4 regions of the Bacillus sp. CPT56D-587-MTF genome follow, and region 1 is predicted to be linked to each of the others. Evidence: riboswitches for the same ligand, from Rfam matches in the RefSeq annotation. Region 1 holds a riboswitch; each other region holds the start of a gene.
The links. Region 1 has a riboswitch for S-adenosylmethionine ahead of metK (methionine adenosyltransferase). Riboswitches for the same ligand answer to the same signal wherever they lie in the genome.
Positions count from the first base shown of each region.

Region 2: linked by a shared signal. The riboswitch ahead of AC3WVZ_RS25910 (ABC transporter permease) and the one ahead of metK (methionine adenosyltransferase) in region 1 are both predicted to bind S-adenosylmethionine.
Region 3: linked by a shared signal. The riboswitch ahead of AC3WVZ_RS06025 (Na+/H+ antiporter NhaC family protein) and the one ahead of metK (methionine adenosyltransferase) in region 1 are both predicted to bind S-adenosylmethionine.
Region 4: linked by a shared signal. The riboswitch ahead of AC3WVZ_RS05955 (YezD family protein) and the one ahead of metK (methionine adenosyltransferase) in region 1 are both predicted to bind S-adenosylmethionine.

Region 1 is NZ_JBYTEF010000001.1:4,404,229-4,408,707, reverse strand. It holds gene pckA (phosphoenolpyruvate carboxykinase (ATP)) at 233-1,819, opposite strand; SAM riboswitch class I at 2,048-2,169, shown strand; gene metK (methionine adenosyltransferase) at 2,339-3,538, shown strand; gene AC3WVZ_RS22720 (GNAT family N-acetyltransferase) at 3,580-4,104, opposite strand; gene AC3WVZ_RS22715 (hypothetical protein) at 4,176-4,355, opposite strand.
Region 2 is NZ_JBYTEF010000001.1:4,993,303-4,997,781, forward strand. It holds partial or broken gene AC3WVZ_RS25900 (ABC transporter ATP-binding protein) at 1-298, opposite strand, end outside; gene AC3WVZ_RS25905 (ABC transporter permease) at 255-1,259, opposite strand; gene AC3WVZ_RS25910 (ABC transporter permease) at 1,276-2,193, opposite strand; SAM riboswitch class I at 2,330-2,435, opposite strand; gene AC3WVZ_RS25915 (DUF3951 domain-containing protein) at 2,603-2,818, shown strand; gene AC3WVZ_RS25920 (hypothetical protein) at 2,835-3,338, opposite strand; gene tnpC (IS66 family transposase) at 3,728-4,479, opposite strand, start outside.
Region 3 is NZ_JBYTEF010000001.1:1,143,759-1,148,237, reverse strand. It holds gene AC3WVZ_RS06035 (PspA/IM30 family protein) at 1-169, opposite strand, end outside; gene AC3WVZ_RS06030 (lmo0954 family membrane protein) at 217-573, opposite strand; gene AC3WVZ_RS06025 (Na+/H+ antiporter NhaC family protein) at 755-2,071, opposite strand; SAM riboswitch class I at 2,166-2,271, opposite strand; gene AC3WVZ_RS06020 (ribonuclease FAU-1 family protein) at 2,392-2,910, opposite strand; gene gltP (glutamate/aspartate:proton symporter GltP) at 2,979-4,253, opposite strand.
Region 4 is NZ_JBYTEF010000001.1:1,130,103-1,134,581, reverse strand. It holds gene sat (sulfate adenylyltransferase) at 1-220, opposite strand, end outside; gene AC3WVZ_RS05960 (phosphoadenylyl-sulfate reductase) at 259-963, opposite strand; gene AC3WVZ_RS05955 (YezD family protein) at 1,051-1,194, opposite strand; SAM riboswitch class I at 1,267-1,375, opposite strand; gene lysA (diaminopimelate decarboxylase) at 1,491-2,807, opposite strand; lysine riboswitch at 2,988-3,169, opposite strand; gene AC3WVZ_RS05945 (DUF3888 domain-containing protein) at 3,259-3,654, opposite strand; gene AC3WVZ_RS05940 (LTA synthase family protein) at 3,909-4,479, shown strand, end outside.

The sequences.
Region 1 (4,479 bases):
CTCTTTTTTATCAGTGTTGACACATAAAAAGAGGTTCAGACACAAAAACAGGCTGTGGAGAAGACTTTCTCCACAGCCTGAAGAAGCTTACGTTTTCACGTAAGCTTCTTTTTTATGTAAGTGTGTGTAACCGTTAAGCCGCATTGGGTTTTGTCGGTGAGTACGCGAAACTTTACGGTTACACGACACTTATTCATATGAGTAAAGGGTTATTCCAACAGAAAGTTTTAATTTAAGCGATTGGACCGCCTAAGTTAATAATGTCTTCAGATACGCTGTCGAACTTTTTGAAGTTAGCTTTGAATTCATTTGCAAGTTCGATTGCTTTTGCTTTGTAAGCAGCTTTATCAGCCCAAGTTTGTTCAGGCATTAACACTTCGTCAGGTACACCTGGTACGTGAAGTGGAACTTCAAGACCGAAGATGTCATGTTTAGCTGTTTCAGTTTTCGCAAGTTCACCGTTTAATGCTGCTTGAATCATTGCACGAGTGTAACCTAAGTTCATACGTTTACCAACGCCGTATTCGCCACCAGTCCAGCCAGTGTTTACTAAGAATACTTTCGCATCGTGTTTCTCGATTTTTTCACCAAGCATTTCAGCATAGCGAGATGCATCAAGTGGTAAGAATGGTGAACCGAAGCAAGTTGAGAATGTTGCTTGCGGAGATGTAACGCCGCGCTCTGTTCCTGCTAGTTTACTAGTGTAACCACTTAAGAAATGATACATAGCTTGCTCTTTTGATAACTTACTGATTGGAGGCAATACGCCAGATGCATCAGCAGTTAAGAAAATAATTGTATTTGGGTGTCCAGCAACACTTGGCAGTACGATATTGTCGATCGCATGCATAGGGTATGCAGCACGAGTATTTTCTGTTAAAGTAGTATCGTTGTAGTCGGCGATACGTGTTTGGTCATTAATGATAACGTTTTCTAAAACAGATCCAAATGTGATTGCATCGAAAATTTGTGGTTCTTTCTCGTGAGAAAGGTTTACACATTTCGCGTAGCAACCGCCTTCAATATTGAATACACCGTTATCAGACCAACCGTGCTCATCATCACCGATTAGTTTACGGTTTGGATCAGCAGATAATGTTGTTTTACCTGTTCCAGATAAACCGAAGAATAGTGCTACGTCGCCTTCTTCACCTACGTTTGCAGAGCAATGCATAGAAAGAATATCTTGTTCAGGTAATAAGAAGTTCATAATAGAGAAGATTGATTTTTTCATTTCTCCAGCGTATTCTGTACCACCAATTAGTACGATACGTTTTTCGAATGAAACCATAATGAATGCTTCAGAGTTTGTACCGTCAACAGCTGGATCAGCTTTGAAATTCGGTGCAGAAACAATTGTGAACTCTGATTCATGAGTTGTTAATTCTTCTTCAGTTGGACGAATGAATAATTGATGTACAAATAAATTGTGCCATGCATATTCGTTAATAACTTGAATTGGTAGGCGGTAATTGCGGTCAGCGCCTGCAAATCCTTTGAAGACGAATAACTCTTCTTTTTCTTTTAAGTATTCTAAAACTTTAGTATATAATTTATTAAAATGTTCTTCAGAAATCGGTTGGTTCACAGCTCCCCAAGCAATTTTGTCAGCAACCGATGCTTCTTTCACAATAAATTTATCTTTAGGAGAACGTCCTGTATATTTTCCAGTTGAAGCAGAAACGGCACCAGTCGAAGTTAATTTCCCTTCATTTCGCATTAATACTTTTTCCACTAATTGCGGAACACTTAGTTGAATCTGTGCATTGCTTCCGTTCAATAATTCGTGTAAACCAATTTGGACATTCACAGTACTCATATTTATATACCATCCTTTTCATTTAATGAAATATTTCTCGTAATCCCCAACAAGAGTATAACACAATTATATAAATAATGTATACTATTTATTTCTTTTTGTTTGTGTGAATGCATTATTTCCCTATTAATATTTCATTTCAGGCGTATTGAGAAAAACTTTCAGGAAAATGTGAATATTAATTGACAAATGAATATCATTTCTTTAGTATAGGTTGGGACGGATACTCTCTTATCCCGAGCTGGCGGAGGGACAGGCCCGATGAAGCCCAGCAACCTCACTTGTAGTGGTAAATACAGGTGAATAGGTGCTAAAACCTGTGCGAGGCTACAGGTCTCGAACGATAAGAGCGAAGGGCAAAAAGCAGTATGCAAGTAGCAAATTAAACCTTTCCTCTATGTAAAGTAGGAAAGGTTTTTCTGTATGCTTGTGTGGGAGAATAAATGTATGTCGCAGTTTGTGGCAAATTAAGGATGAGTTCCGTACAATATATACAATTACTGTAGGGAGGTTTACCACATGACAAAAAAACGTCATCTGTTCACATCTGAGTCTGTAACTGAAGGACATCCAGATAAAATTTGTGACCAAATTTCTGATTCAATTTTAGATGCGATCTTATCAAAAGACGCAAATGCACGTGTAGCTTGTGAAACAACTGTAACAACTGGTTTAGTATTGGTAGCGGGGGAAATTACGACTTCTACTTACGTAGATATTCCAAAAATCGTTCGTGAAACAATTCAAGGCATTGGTTACACACGCGCAAAATACGGATTCGATGCAGAAACTTGTGCAGTTTTAACATCTATCGATGAGCAATCTGCTGACATCGCTATGGGTGTTGACCAAGCGCTAGAAGCACGCGAAGGTCAAATGACTGACGCTGAGATTGAGGCAATTGGTGCAGGAGACCAAGGTTTAATGTTTGGTTTCGCATGTAATGAAACACAAGAGTTAATGCCACTTCCAATCTCGCTTGCTCACAAATTAGCTCGCCGTTTAACTGAAGTACGTAAAGATGATACATTATCATACTTACGTCCGGATGGAAAAACGCAAGTTACAGTTGAGTATGATGAAAATGGTAAACCAGTACGTGTTGATACTATCGTAATTTCTACACAACATCACCCAGATGTTACATGGGAAGAAATCGATCGCGACTTAAAAGAGCACGTAATTAAAGCTGTAGTACCAGCAGAATTAATGGATGGAGAAACGAAATTCTTCATTAACCCAACTGGCCGCTTCGTAATTGGTGGACCACAAGGTGATGCTGGTTTAACAGGACGTAAAATCATCGTTGATACTTACGGTGGATACGCTCGCCACGGTGGCGGTGCATTCTCTGGTAAAGATGCAACGAAAGTTGACCGTTCTGCAGCATATGCAGCTCGTTATGTTGCGAAAAACATCGTAGCAGCTGGTTTTGCTGAAAAAGCAGAAGTACAACTTGCATACGCAATCGGTGTAGCACAACCAGTATCAATTTCAGTTGATACATTCGGCACTGGTAAAGTATCTGAAGACGTACTAGTAGAGCTAGTTCGTAACAACTTCGATCTTCGCCCAGCTGGTATTATTAAAATGCTAGACTTACGTCGCCCAATTTACAAACAAACAGCAGCTTACGGCCACTTTGGACGTACTGATGTAGATCTATCATGGGAACGTACAGACAAAGCAGCAGCTTTAAAAGAGCAAGCTGGTCTATAATATATGAAAAAAAGCTTTGCGCGGTGAGCGCAAAGCTTTTTTTATTTATAATTACGTTGGAATAAAGCGAAGAGTTCAATGTCATGCCAATTGCCATTGCGGAATATAGCTTCTTTACAAGTTCCTTCATGTTGAAAACCGAGTGATTTATATAATTTAATTGCTCTATCGTTAAAAGAAAATACTCGTAAAGAAAGGCGATGTAAATTTAATTCTAAAAATGCATAATCCAATAATAAGGTGAAAGCTTCCTTCCCATAACCTTGCCCCCAGTAATCCTTGTTACCAATATCAATAATACATTCAGCGTTTCGATTATACGAATCAATATGAATTAAAGAAGTAATACCAATTGAAAGATGCGTAGATTTTTCTTCAATGATATAGCTCTTAGAGTCCGAAGAATGAATAAATTGCTGGCAAAGTTTTTCTGTGTCTTGAAGGGAATATTTATCAAGAGTGAGAGTAGTTGAACTCATAACGTCTATATCATTATGCCATTTATAATATGTTAGAATATCATCTTCGGAAAACTTTCGTAACTGGATACGGTTTGATTCAAACAATGTAAGTCCTCCTTTTGTATTTCCTTTTCACATGATTTACAAAGGATTGATTTCTTCTGGAACATATGTAATCAACCTTTCATTTGACGTGCTTTACCTGCGCAAAATGCACTGCTTAGTAAAAATAGCGTTGCGAATATAATACTTACTAATGTAGCGTATGGAATTGCGCCTTTTAGAGAAAAACCGACAGTGATGGAAGCGACGAATAAGAGGATGAATGTTGTTGTTAATTTTTTGTATAGTTCCATAATAGGTAGACCTCCGATTTATTTTTTAGTACAAGTTTTAAAATTGAATTCTATTATGTAGAAAATATAAAGAGTAGCTAAAGATGTGTAGTCTAGGAGTATAAGAAAGGGCACTTTCCTTTTT
Region 2 (4,479 bases), 590 kb from region 1:
GCGGATCTTGAAATATAAAGGAAATATCTTTTCCGCGAATTTGATTCCATTCTGACTCTTGTAAATTCGTTAATTCCTTTGCTTGGAAAGCTATATTCCCATCATCGATATGAATTGATTCTTGATTCAAGCCGATAATGGATTGTGCTGTGACACTTTTTCCCGAACCACTTTCTCCTACAAGTGCAACTATTTCACCTTCGCTAATAGAAAAGGAAACATGCTTCACAATTGCTTGGTTACTATTCTCTTTTTCAACGGCTAACGTTACGTTTTCTAAAGATAAGAGCTGTCCCATGTTTTTTCTCCTTTCGATTCCGTTTTACGATTTTTGGATCAATTGCATCTTGTAAACCATCACCAATCGCATTAAATGCGAACATAATGAGCGCAATCATGATTGCTGGGAAGAATAGCTGCCACCATTCTCCACTCAATAATGTCCCAAGTGCATCATTCGTCATCGTCCCCCAGCTTGCTGCCGGTGATTGCACTCCTAGTCCGATAAAGCTTAAAAATGATTCTGAGAAAATAGCTGCGGGAATTGTAAATGATAAATTTACGATAATAATGCCCGTTAAGTTCGGAATTAAATGCCCGTATATAATTTTCATATGGGATGTACCTAATCGCTCCGCTGCAATAACAAACTCTCTTTGTTTTAAAGATAAGACTTGCGCCCTAACGAGACGTGCCATACCAATCCATCCTGTTAATGCAAGGGCGATGATAATGGTAAAAAGACCTGGTTTCATAACAATTAATAGTAAAATAACAATTAATAAATACGGGATACCGTATAATACTTCAATTCCTCTTATAATCCACTCATCAATTAGCGTTCCAAGGCGATTACGTCCTCTCACATATCCACTAAATCCACCAATCAGTACACCAAGACCTATATCGAGGGCAGCTGCTACTAATCCAACTGTTAGTGAAATCTTCCCACCAGCCCAAGTACGTGCCCATATATCTCTTCCCAAATCATCTGTTCCGAACCAATGCTCACTACTAGGTGGTAAGTTTGTTGCCTCTTTTACTTGTTCACTCGCAGTAAATGGCGTTAAACTTTCACCAACAAGTGAGAAAACAATAATGAGTAATAACGTCACTAATCCTAAAACTGCGATTGGATTCGATACAAACTTACGAAACACTTCTTTCTTTCGGCTAATCTTTTGCTGATCTTTATTTATCGTTAATTCTTTCTTCTCTTCATTTGTTAATAACTGGTCATTAATTTCATAAGCTCCCATCTAAACATCCCCCTCCTTACGTAATAGAACGAATACGTGGATCAACAATACGATGAATAATATCTGTAATAAAAATACATACAATTAAAAGTGCACTATAAAAAATGGTTGTTCCCATAATCACTGGATAATCTCGATTAAAAATACTATCTACAAAATATTTTCCGAGACCAGGAATTGAAAAAATCTTTTCAATAACGAAAGTACCTGTTAAAAGTCCCGCCATTAATGGTCCAACAAATGTAAGTACCGGAACAATTGCATTTCGAAGAGCATGTCTTATAATAATCTTCTTAATCGGTATACCTTTCGCTCTCGCTAACTTAATATAATCACTCTGCAGTACTTCGATCATATTAGAGCGAACAAATCTTGTAATCACTGCGATTGGTCCTAACGCTAATGCAAAGGATGGCAATACCGTATGTTCAAATGTACCCCAAGAAGCTGCTGGTAAGAGCTCGAATTGAATAGCCAATACTTGTATAAATAGTGGTGCTAAAATAAAGCTCGGAATAGAAATACCGAGGATGGCAAGTAAACTTACACCGTAATCAATTACCTTCCCATGATAGAGAGCAGCAAATGTACCTGCAGCAATTCCGACTAGCAATGAAATAATAAGTGCTTGTAAACCAATAATTGCTGATGGACCAAAACCAGTTGTTATAATTTCTGATACACCTTGCCCGGTTGATTGAACAGATTCACCAAAATCAAAATGAACTACGCCGTCTAAATAAGCAACATATTGATTCCATAACGGTTCATCAAGGTGATACTTCGCTCTCATGTTTTGGATCACTTCTTCAGGAAAGATTTTTGCATCTGATGAAAATGGATCCCCCGGAATAATATGCATAATTAGAAATGTCACCGTCGTAATAACCCATAGCGTGAACACCATAACTGATAATTTTTTAATTACATACACCCCAATAACCCCCTAAACACATATATTTACTTAGTTTTATAAACGTACTTTTTCCATTACTCCCTTTTCTCTTTTTAGAATACAAAAAGCCTTGATCTTAAAAAATAAGATCAAGGCTTAATAAACAAAGGCCCATCACTTATCTTTCAAGACTTGCTTGCTGGAATTAGCACGGTGTTCCTATTACAGAACCCGCTGCTGAGGTGTCATAGGGCCAGTCCCTCTACCTCTCTGGATAAGTAAATTGCTATATTATTATTTGGTTCAAATTGTATATTTCGAATTATAATTCTGAAAAAATGAAAAGTCAATCAAATTGGATATATTTAGAAAAATCAGTTTTTAATACTTTTATTTATCTATATCGTATTTCGCTTATAATAAAAAAAGATATGAAAGGAGTTATAAGATGGACCCCTTACTTCTAGCTACTATAGGATTACCCTTAACAATCGTTATACTTGTCATCATCGGCTTCTACAAACTCTTCATCAAAAAGAAAAGTATCACTTCTTTTTATACCCCTTTCGATAATATTACCGGGCAAACTATTTCCGAATTTCACGAAGAACAGAAGATATTAGTATCCGAGGATGAAGATGGAGATAGCAAGAAGAAAAAATAACCTTGCATAGGCAAGGTTATTTTTTCGTTTCTGCTTGAAAACGTTTATAGTATGTCGATGCTGTTGCAAAATTAATTTCTATATCACGAATCAACGATGAATCTTCTTCTTTAGCTAACTTCTGTAATTTTTTCATTGCTTGTTCCGATTCATTCAAGAAACCGACATATACCTCATGTTCTTGCTCTTTCGACTTCGGAACACGAATTTCTTTTCGTATATGATCAATATCTTCTAACATGCTCGTTGTTACCTTTTTCACATCTTCTTTATATGTAGCAGTCGTTATTTCCTTACCGCCCTTTTCTTTTGCCACTTCAAATAACTGCAGTGCTTTATTAATTTCTTTATTGATTTTTATATCGTATTTTTCATGTACTGCACGGTATTCTTTCATTTCTTCTGTTTGTTCAGTAGATTGCTCTACCTTTTCTTTCGGTTCTTTCGTATCCTTATTTCCATTACATCCTGCTAGAAGGATCATACTTCCCATTACAGCAATACCCAAAACCTTCTTCATCTCTTCTTCTCCTTTTATCTACAGCTACTACTCATTATAGTTTCTTTTATCTCCACTTGTTATTATACCGAGAACGCCCTACTTTTTACACTTAAGACGACATCGTAACATGTATACCAACATGTTTGTCACAGTATCGTCACTTTATACAAATAACTTTTGCACTGCTTTACTACTCACCTTACAAAACTGTAAGCACACATAAAGAACAAACCATGCTAGACTTACATATGCATAACGCAAACATATGTAAGGTTTTAAGGAGAATCATCGTAACTACTCAGCTTCTTCAAATAAAAAAACAGGCCAAATACATGTTTCCGATTCGAAAACATGAAAAGAAAATACTCCAATCAGAGAAAGAATCTATGCCAAATAGAGAAATTCTCTTATGAAGTCGTGTTATTCCAAGGAACCGTTCTAGTTTCTATGACTTGGTTTATCGCTTGTAAGACCGATTGTTTTTGTTTTTTCATGGTACTCATAAAGCTTCGTATCTGACAAAAAGATTCTGCGCCTTTCTTACTTCGGAAAGTCCCAGACACTTTCTGTTTTACTTTCGTCATCCGAATATCCCGTTCTGCTTGATTGTTATCAAATGGAATGGCTGGATGTTCTAAAAACCCTAGAATTCTGTCAGAATACTTGACGAAGCGATTCCATAAATTTTGAGAAGGCGTCTGCTTTCCTTTCTTCTTTTGTTTCGTGGAAAGAATCTGTTGTTCTTTCAATATGGATTGATACATAATAAACAGATTCTTTTGCGTCGCTTTTGGCATGGTACCTTCGGATTGCTTTTTCATCGTCAACGCTTGCGTTAGAAATTTCTGCATCTGTTGTGCCCATTGTTCTCCAGTACTATCTATAATTCCTTGTAAATCTCGTAAGAGATGGGCATTACATAAAACGTGACGACAATCTGTATACGCATCATACGATTTCCAACCATCATGCATCGCAATTCCAGAAAAAGATGGCAAGATTTCTCCAGCATCCATTGCTTCTTTTCCACGTTTTTGATGAATATGTTGCAATGTCACCTCCGGTGTACTGGCAGTATGTAACCATTGTGTTTTGTTTTCTACACGCATACCAGTTTCATCAAAATGGACAACAGGAGACTGCAGAATCTTTTCCTTTA
Region 3 (4,479 bases), 3.3 Mb from region 1:
ATGTTTTATGACGCTCAATTAACTTCTCAATTTTTGTTATTTCACGCTCACTATCACGTAAATATTGGTTTAACATCGCAATTGGATTTTTTCTTTCCTTCTCATCTAACACGTTATGAAAATCAGCTAAAATTGCATCGCGTACACGTCCGAATAAAGATTGTTTCATTATAAATCTTCCTCTCTTCTACTTTATTTATAATTTGATTTATTGTTTTAGTTTTTCATTAATTTGTTCCACTCATCTTCAAAGTTACTATATGGTTTAGAACTTTCTGGAGCAGATTCAACAACTACATCTTTTTCTTTTTTCCACTCACGGTATCCGTAGTATAAAACCACTAAAGCAGCGATACCGATTAATGCTGGCGAATGAGAAAGTGCAATGGATAAACCGATTAAACCAACAATACCCCAAGCTAACTTTCCAAAAAATGATTTAGCTCGCACAAATGATTTATAGCTCCAATATACAACTCCTGCTCCGATTGCGAATCCTACAATACCAGCAAGACTACCAAGAGCAATTAAAGCCAAAATACCGGCTGCGATAAACGCTAGAAATTGTTTCATCTTGTGCTTGCCTCCCTTCGATTTGATACTCTTATCTTAACTATTTTTTCATCTTTCCATAACGAGCTTAAGAACCGTTTTTAACTCAGACTTAAGACCGAGTCATATTCAGCCCTTTACGCAAAAAAACGTGCAGAGTCTATTCTCTGCACGTTTTTTAATTACTAACATTCATATTAAATTAAGCTGTTTTATGATACTCTTTTTTCTCAGCTACTTTCGAAAACCTTGGAAACCCAATTAAAATAGAAACAATCCCACATACTCCAACTAAGATTGGATAAAATGCATATGGCAACAATTCAACCGGAGATAACGCTGCAAATCCTGCTGCCGTTAACATTTGGGCACCGTACGGAATTAATCCTTGCACACAACATGAGAAAAGATCTAATACACTCGCTGATTTACGAGGATCTATTTCATATTGATCTGCAATATTTTTTGCAAGCGGGCCTGTAAAGATAATTGAAATCGTATTATTCGCTGTACACATATTCGTCATACTCACTAAACCAGCAATACCAAATTCCGCTCCTTTTTTCGAACGAATATTACGTGTTAATACATTCATTAAATATTGAATACCACCATTATATTGGATTAATTCAACCATACCGCCAATTAATATAGCAAGTAATACTAACTCCATCATACCGCCCATTCCAGTCGTTACACTTTTAAAGAAACTTTCTAACGTGTAACTTCCATCTATAAGGCCGATAACACCAGATAGTACAGTTCCACCAGTTAATACAATAAGTACATTCCAGCCAAGTAGCGCTGTAATAAGTACTCCTGCGTACGGTAAAATCTTTATCCAATCAAAGCTATGTGCTTTAATCTGCGTGTCACTTCCTGAAGTAACTATTACTAATAGTACAATTGTAATAATAGCCGCTGGTAACACAATTAAAAAGTTCGTTTTAAACTTATCTTTCATTTCTGTTCCTTGTGAACGAACAGCTGCGATTGTTGTATCTGAAATAAATGATAAATTATCACCAAACATCGCTCCGCCAACAACAGTAGCCATTGCAAGCGCAATTGAGATATCAGTTTGACCACTAATACCTACAGCAATCGGCGCTAATGCTGCAATTGTTCCCATTGAAGTTCCCATCGCTAATGAAATAAATGCACCAATAACAAAGATTCCAGCTACGATAAATCCTGGCGGTAAAATAGTTAACGCTAAATTAACAGTTGAGTCTACTCCGCCCATTCCTTTAGCAGTTTCAGAAAACGCACCTGCAAGCACAAAAATTAATACCATAATCATAATATCCGGATTTCCTGCACCTTTAGCGAACCGCTCTACTTTCACATTAAAACTTTCTTTACGATTCATCACTAAAGCGACTCCTACAGCAATTGAAATCGCTACAAGTATCGGCAATTTATAGAAATCACCTGTAATAATTCCAGAACCAATAAATAGCGCCAAAAATATTCCAAGTGGTAATAAAGCTAAACCATTTCCTCGCGTTTCTTTCAAAGTACCATCTCTCCCTAGTTTCAACCTTTTTCTAATGAATAACAAAAGACCTCTTCCGATGAGAAGAGGTCTTATACATCTATAAGAAACACTCTTCTCATCTTTCAAGCACACGCTTGCTGGATTTGGCACAGCACTCTGAAATCGAGTCCGCTGCCGAGGCATCGTAGGGCCAGTCCCTCCGCCTCTCTTTATAAGAAGGTTTCATATTTATTTTTTAATAATAATTTCTTCCCTAACTTTACTCGCTTACAAAACAAAAGTCAATTATTTTTTGTATAGATTTTTTTGGTAATTATACAAAAATTTGAATACAACAATCATTTTAACTTTTCGATTTCTTCTTCCAATATTGAAATCCAATAAAATTCACTATTTTTTATTGTTGCTAATATCCATTTCGTAGTGTGCCAAGCTAGCTCATACTCTTCCTTCGTGACATCACCACTTTTATAAGCATCCTCTAGCTCCTCTTCATCTAATACATACACCTTACCGCTAGATAATAATACTACATCTAAATATAAATCATCAAAATACGGTAAACCACGATCGTCTATTTTATATTCTTTCGCCACATCGATATAATATTGCACTAATTTTTTCTGATCATCTAACATAGCGGTAATCGCAAAGTTTTTCCCGTCTATGAAATATTGAATCCACGTATACTGATCTGCTGCAATACAAAGTTCTTCACCATCATATTCTTTACAACTAGGCTCTCTCACCTTTTTTATATCCAGTATTCCGAGCATTCCCTCTTCCACTTGCTTAACCGTATAACTCTTTTCTATTAGTCTCTTCCACGAAGAACCGTCACCATATTTTCGTTTCATTATGTCTGCTCCTCTTCTATATACAGAAAAGCTCCCACATATTATGTGAGAGCTTGTTCATATTATAATTAAGCCGCTTGACCCTTTTCAGAAATCTCTTTTAAATAAGCTTGTCCTTTTTCAGCGTCATATTGACCTTCCCACTTAGACATAACTACAGCTGCTAAAGAGTTTCCTACAACGTTAACTGCTGTACGAGCCATATCTAAAATACGGTCAATACCAGCAATGAACGCTAAGCCTTCAGGTGGAATACCTACTGTACCAAGTGTCGCTAATAATACAACGAATGATACGCCCGGTACACCTGCGATCCCTTTTGATGTAACCATTAATACAAGCAACAATGTAATTTGTTGTGTAATAGATAAATCAATACCGTACATTTGCGCTAAGAAAATAGCCGCAATTGCTTGATATAAAGTTGATCCATCTAAGTTAAATGAATAACCTGTCGGAATAACGAAAGATGTAATTGCTTTCGGACAACCGAATTTCTCCATTTTCTCCATGATTTTTGGTAAAACTGTTTCTGAGCTTGCTGTAGAATACGCTAAGATCAGCTCGTCTTTTAAAATCTTAAAGAATTGGAAAATGTTAATTCCAAATATTTTCGCTGTAAGTCCTAAGACAACTACGACGAAGAAGATCATTGCTCCATATACGACAATTAGTAATTTCCCTAATGGAATTAATGAAGCAAGACCAAATGTAGAAACTGTAACACCAATTAGTGCAAATACACCAAATGGTGCAAATTTCATAACTTGGTTTGTTACGTAAAACATTGCGTCAGCCACACCTTGGAAAAATTGAAGAACTGGTCTTCCTCTTTCACCAATTGCTGCTACACCTAAACCAAATAGTACAGAGAAGAAGATAATAGCTAGCATATCTCCGTCAGCTAACGACTTCATAATGTTCGTTGGAACAATATTTACAAATGTATCTGCAAATGAATGACTTTGTACTTGCTCTGTCGTATGTGTATATTTCGAAATATCTGTCTTTGTTAACTGCTCCATATTTACGCCTTTTCCTGGTTGGAAAATATTCGCTATTAATAGGCCGACAATAATTGCAATTGTTGTAATGATTTCAAAGTAAATAATTGTTTTTCCGCCTAGTCGACCTAATTTTTTAACATCGCCAACACCAGCAACCCCAACAACAATACTTGCTACAACAATTGGCACAACGATCATTTTAATTAATCGGATGAAAATATCACCAATTGGTTGTAAATAACTCACCACTGCTGGATTGCCAAAGAAAATCGCCCCAACCGCAATACCAAGCGCAAGTCCTATTAATATTTGCCATGCTAGTCCTATTCTTTTCATATTTGTTGTAACCCCCTCTTCGATGTGTCACTCTATCTCTCATTCTATCTCTATAAAACTAAGAAATTAAGAGTATTACATATTATTCGACAATTCACTACATTTTGTCCCTGTTAAAAATCATAAATCAAAAATTTAAATCTGACAACAAAATAACTTTGCCCGAACGCAAATAATTTTCTTGACAAAAAGTAGACCCATGTCAGAAAACCTCACATGAGAACGA
Region 4 (4,479 bases), 3.3 Mb from region 1:
TAATTGGTATACTCCAAACGCTCCCATTAGCTAAACGAAGCGTTTCTACAACCGAATCATAATCTTTCTTTCCTAAAAAACCAGTAAGCGGGCTATATCCTCCTGTCGCTAATAGTTCTAAATCACTTAACGCAATGTTATCTAGCCCAATTTCTTTTTTAATTTGTGATACGTCGTATGTCTCGTCTATTCGATTTATTAATTCGTTTCTTGTACTCATTTTCTATACCCTCTCTTAGCTTTATTTTCAAATTCATCTTATTGGTAATGAAGACCACATTCAGTTTTCACTTTCCCAGCCCATCTACCATCTCTCGAATCGCCACCCTCTCCTACAGGCAACGTACATTTCTCACACCCAATACTTGGATAGCCAACATCATGCAACGGGTTATACGGCAAGCTATGTTTGTATACATATCGCCAAACTTCTTTCCACGTCCAATGAATGAGTGGACAAACTTTAATAGATTGAAAACGATGATCTTGATTTATAAACTTTGTATGCTTACGTGTTTCTGATTGTTCCCTTCTTAAGCCCGATATCCATGCTTTTTCCACGACTAATGATTTTTCTAAAGGTAAAATTTTTCTAATCTTACAACAAAGATTCGGATTGCTCTCCCACAGTTTTTCACCATGCAACTTCGCCTGTTCATCAAGTGTAAGTTCTGGCTGTTTTTCTATAATATTCAATGAAGGAAATCGTTCCCGCACTTTTTGAATTAATTCATACGTTTCTTGAAAATGAACATTTGTATCCAAAAATACAACTTTAGCAGATGGATTTACTTGGTTTATAATGTGCAGCAATACCATACCTTCCACCCCAAAGCTACATGCGTAGACAACCTCATCTTTATATTCTTTATAAGCCCAATTTAATACTGATAACGCACCTTTTGTTTCATCTTCTTCCGAAAACGAAACAACATTTTCTTCCCACGTTTCATACGTCAACATGTTTTTCCCCCCTGTAAAAGCAAAAAGACGGTTTTAACCTAATGAAAATAGGTTAAAACCGCCTCTAGTTTTTCTAGTCAGCGCTTTTCACTTTAAACGTACTTTTTCACTTTTCTCTAACTGAATTACTTTCCCATCTTGCACAACAATTGTAATTGAACCATATTTCATATCAGCAAGCATCGCTTCAATCTTCTCGGATACTTCATCAAAATGTTCCCGTACACTCACGCGAACAGCCCCCCTTTTTATTCATAAAAAAAATCTTTCCCATTTCGAAAAGACTGTTCGGTAATATATTTTACCTTATCTTTCAAAATGGATCCCATTTTGCTGGATTTAGCACCTTGCTTTCTATAAGCAGGTTGCCGAGCTTCTTCGGGCCAGTTCCCTCCGCTTCTCTTGATAAGCTTTGTATTTGTATTTTATCACAATTCTGATTTTTTTCAATCCTAGTTTTCCGATATATTTTAATTATTTTATTTTATAAAAAAGGAATTGCCCATTCGAACAACTCCTTTTCTTATTTAGACAAGCTCTTTAATACGTATGCGATCGTTCCCAATAATATTTTCATATGTTTCGCGTTCCACAACTACTTGCGATGTTCCGCCTTTTGCAAAGACAACGGCTGGTCTTCGAATCCGATTGTAATTATTCGCCATCGAGTACCCGTATGCTCCTGTACAGGAAACTGCTAGTAAATCAGAAGCAGCGACTTTCGGTAAATGAATATCCCAAATCAACATGTCTCCACTCTCACAGCATTTCCCGGCAATCGAAACGAGTTCCTCATTCTCATCATTCGCTCGATTCGCTAACATCGCTTCATAACGCGCATTATATAAAGCAGGTCTTAAATTATCTGTCATTCCACCATCGACTGATACATATTTCCGAATACCAGGAATATCTTTCACAGATCCAACTGTATAAATTGTTGTCCCAGCATCACCTACAATGCTACGGCCTGGCTCAATCCATATTTCTGGAAATGGATATTCACATACAGTAAATTGTTCTCTCACTGCACTTGTTACAGCTCGCACATATGTCTCAAGAGTTAATGGTGTATCTGACTCTGTGTAACGTATTCCAAATCCCCCGCCTACATTTAACACTTTTACTACATAGTTTGTTTGCTCTCTCACTTCTTCTAAAAATTGGCGAAGAACTTCAATTGCTCGAACAAAACCAGCTGTTTCAAATATTTGCGACCCAATATGTGAATGGATCCCTAGCACATTATAATTTGATTTTTGTAAAGCAAATCCAATTGCCTGCATCGCTTGACCGTTTGAAACACCAAATCCAAATTTCGAATCATCTTGACCTGTTGTAATATATTCATGTGTGTGCGCCTCTACTCCAGGCGTTACACGAATTAATATGTTCACAAATTTCCCATGTTGCATCGCTAAATCGTGTAAAACTTCTAATTCAAAGAAATTATCTACGACAAAACAACCGATATTCGCCTGAAGAGCCATCACTATTTCTTCTTCTGTTTTATTATTTCCATGAAAATGAATACGTGATGCCGGAAATCCTGCTTGGAGCGCAGTATATAATTCTCCCCCAGAAACAACGTCTAATGACATACTCTCTTCACGAGCTACTCGGCACATCTCCATGCACAAGAACGCCTTGCTTGCATATGCTACTTGATAAGAGAAACCACTTTCTTTAAAAGCACGATGAAATGCTCGGCATTTTCCTCGAATAGACTCTTCATCGTATACATAAAGTGGTGTTCCGTATTGCTTTGCTAGCTGCGTCGTATCGCACCCTCCAATTTCTAAGTGTCCTTGCCCATTAATTCGGCTTGTGCCGTGTAAATACATTTAAATTCCTCCCTTATTTCCTCTAAAACTCATAACCCCAATCTTCTATTCATTGCAGCACGCTTTTAGATAGACAAAAAACGCGCGGAACAATGTTCACACGCGTTTCTTATTAGGAAAAATATATATTGAAAAAATAAACGAGTTGTTATCTCCTCAAAATAAGAAACCGCATCAACATCTCCAAATAGCTCTCCATAAAATAAATCTTATGACAGTACTACATTTATTCAATGCAGTCCCAATATATGAATAAGATGGTTATTCTTATATTTCGGCAATAGTCCCTTTCAACCTATGATCACAGATTCCATTAAATCTCCCATAGCTTACTCTTTCCTATCGCGGCCTCTACCTTTGAGAGTAGATGAGGTAAGTCTATTTAATTTTCAAACATCTAATTGTTGCTATTAACAATACCAAAGGACCATTTTATTTGTCAAACAATTTTTTATATTGTTTTTTTACAGTTTAGTTTCGTATCATTTGGTAAGCGCTTTACTGAAATCTTTGTCACTTCCCATTCGCCTTCTTCGTTATTAAATGTAATCGTTACCTTCTCAAATGGTGGAGCAATTTTCCCAGCAACACGTTCATACTTTGTCACTTCAATACTTGCTTGAAATAAATATGTACCGCTATACACTTTTTTTAAACTAATAATTTTAGGACATTGATAAGGTTTCAAACTTCCATATTGTTTTTCAATTGCTTTATTTATTTTTGGAAATAAAACAGAATAAAGTGCATCTTCCATAAGAGGTGCATCATATTGGGCTACCGACACACTCGGTGAAGTAAAAAGTATAACACTACTGCATGCTATAAAATATAATAATTTTCGCATTATAACCTCCGTATTATCACGCGATTCTTTCTGCGTACGATAATTATCATACATAGAAATTCTGTTTTATTGTCTCCCACCACTCTTTTTCTACTCGATTATTATAAAAAAGCCCACAACCTTCTTTTATTTTCGTATAATGATACTCATAGTATAATAATCATAATAACAAAGGACTGTTCGTATATATAAAATGAGTCGTTAAGCAAACTGACTCACAAGAACTGTCATGCTTTTTAGGAGAGGAGTATATTATGCTACAACATCTGTTTCCAAAACTGCGATTTGCACTCGTTGCAGTCGTTTTACTATGGATTAAAACATATATTGTGTACAAGCTAGCATTTGATATTAAAATTGATAATTTCTTTGAAGAATTCATGCTTTTTATCAATCCACTAGCTGCGTTACTTTTATTTTTCGGCTTAGCTTTACTTGCATCTAAGCACCGAAACCGAATTATAATTGGAATCAGTTTTATACTGTCATTTATTTTATTTGGAAACGCAATGTTTTATGGGTTCTATAACGATTTCGTTACTTTCCCGGTTTTATTCCAAACAAACAATATGGCTGATTTAGGGACAAGTATAAAAGAACTCTTTACGTACAAAACATTACTTTTATTTGCAGATGCAATTATTTTAATGTTTATTTCACGTAAATTCCCATCATTTGGCGACAAAACACCACTTTCCCGCTCAGAGAAGCGAACTTTCTTTAGCGGTGTAACAGCTTTATTAGCACTACAAATTGTTGTATCAGTTATTTATAAACCACAAATGTTCTCGCGCTCATTTGACCGTCAAACTGTCGTGAAGAATT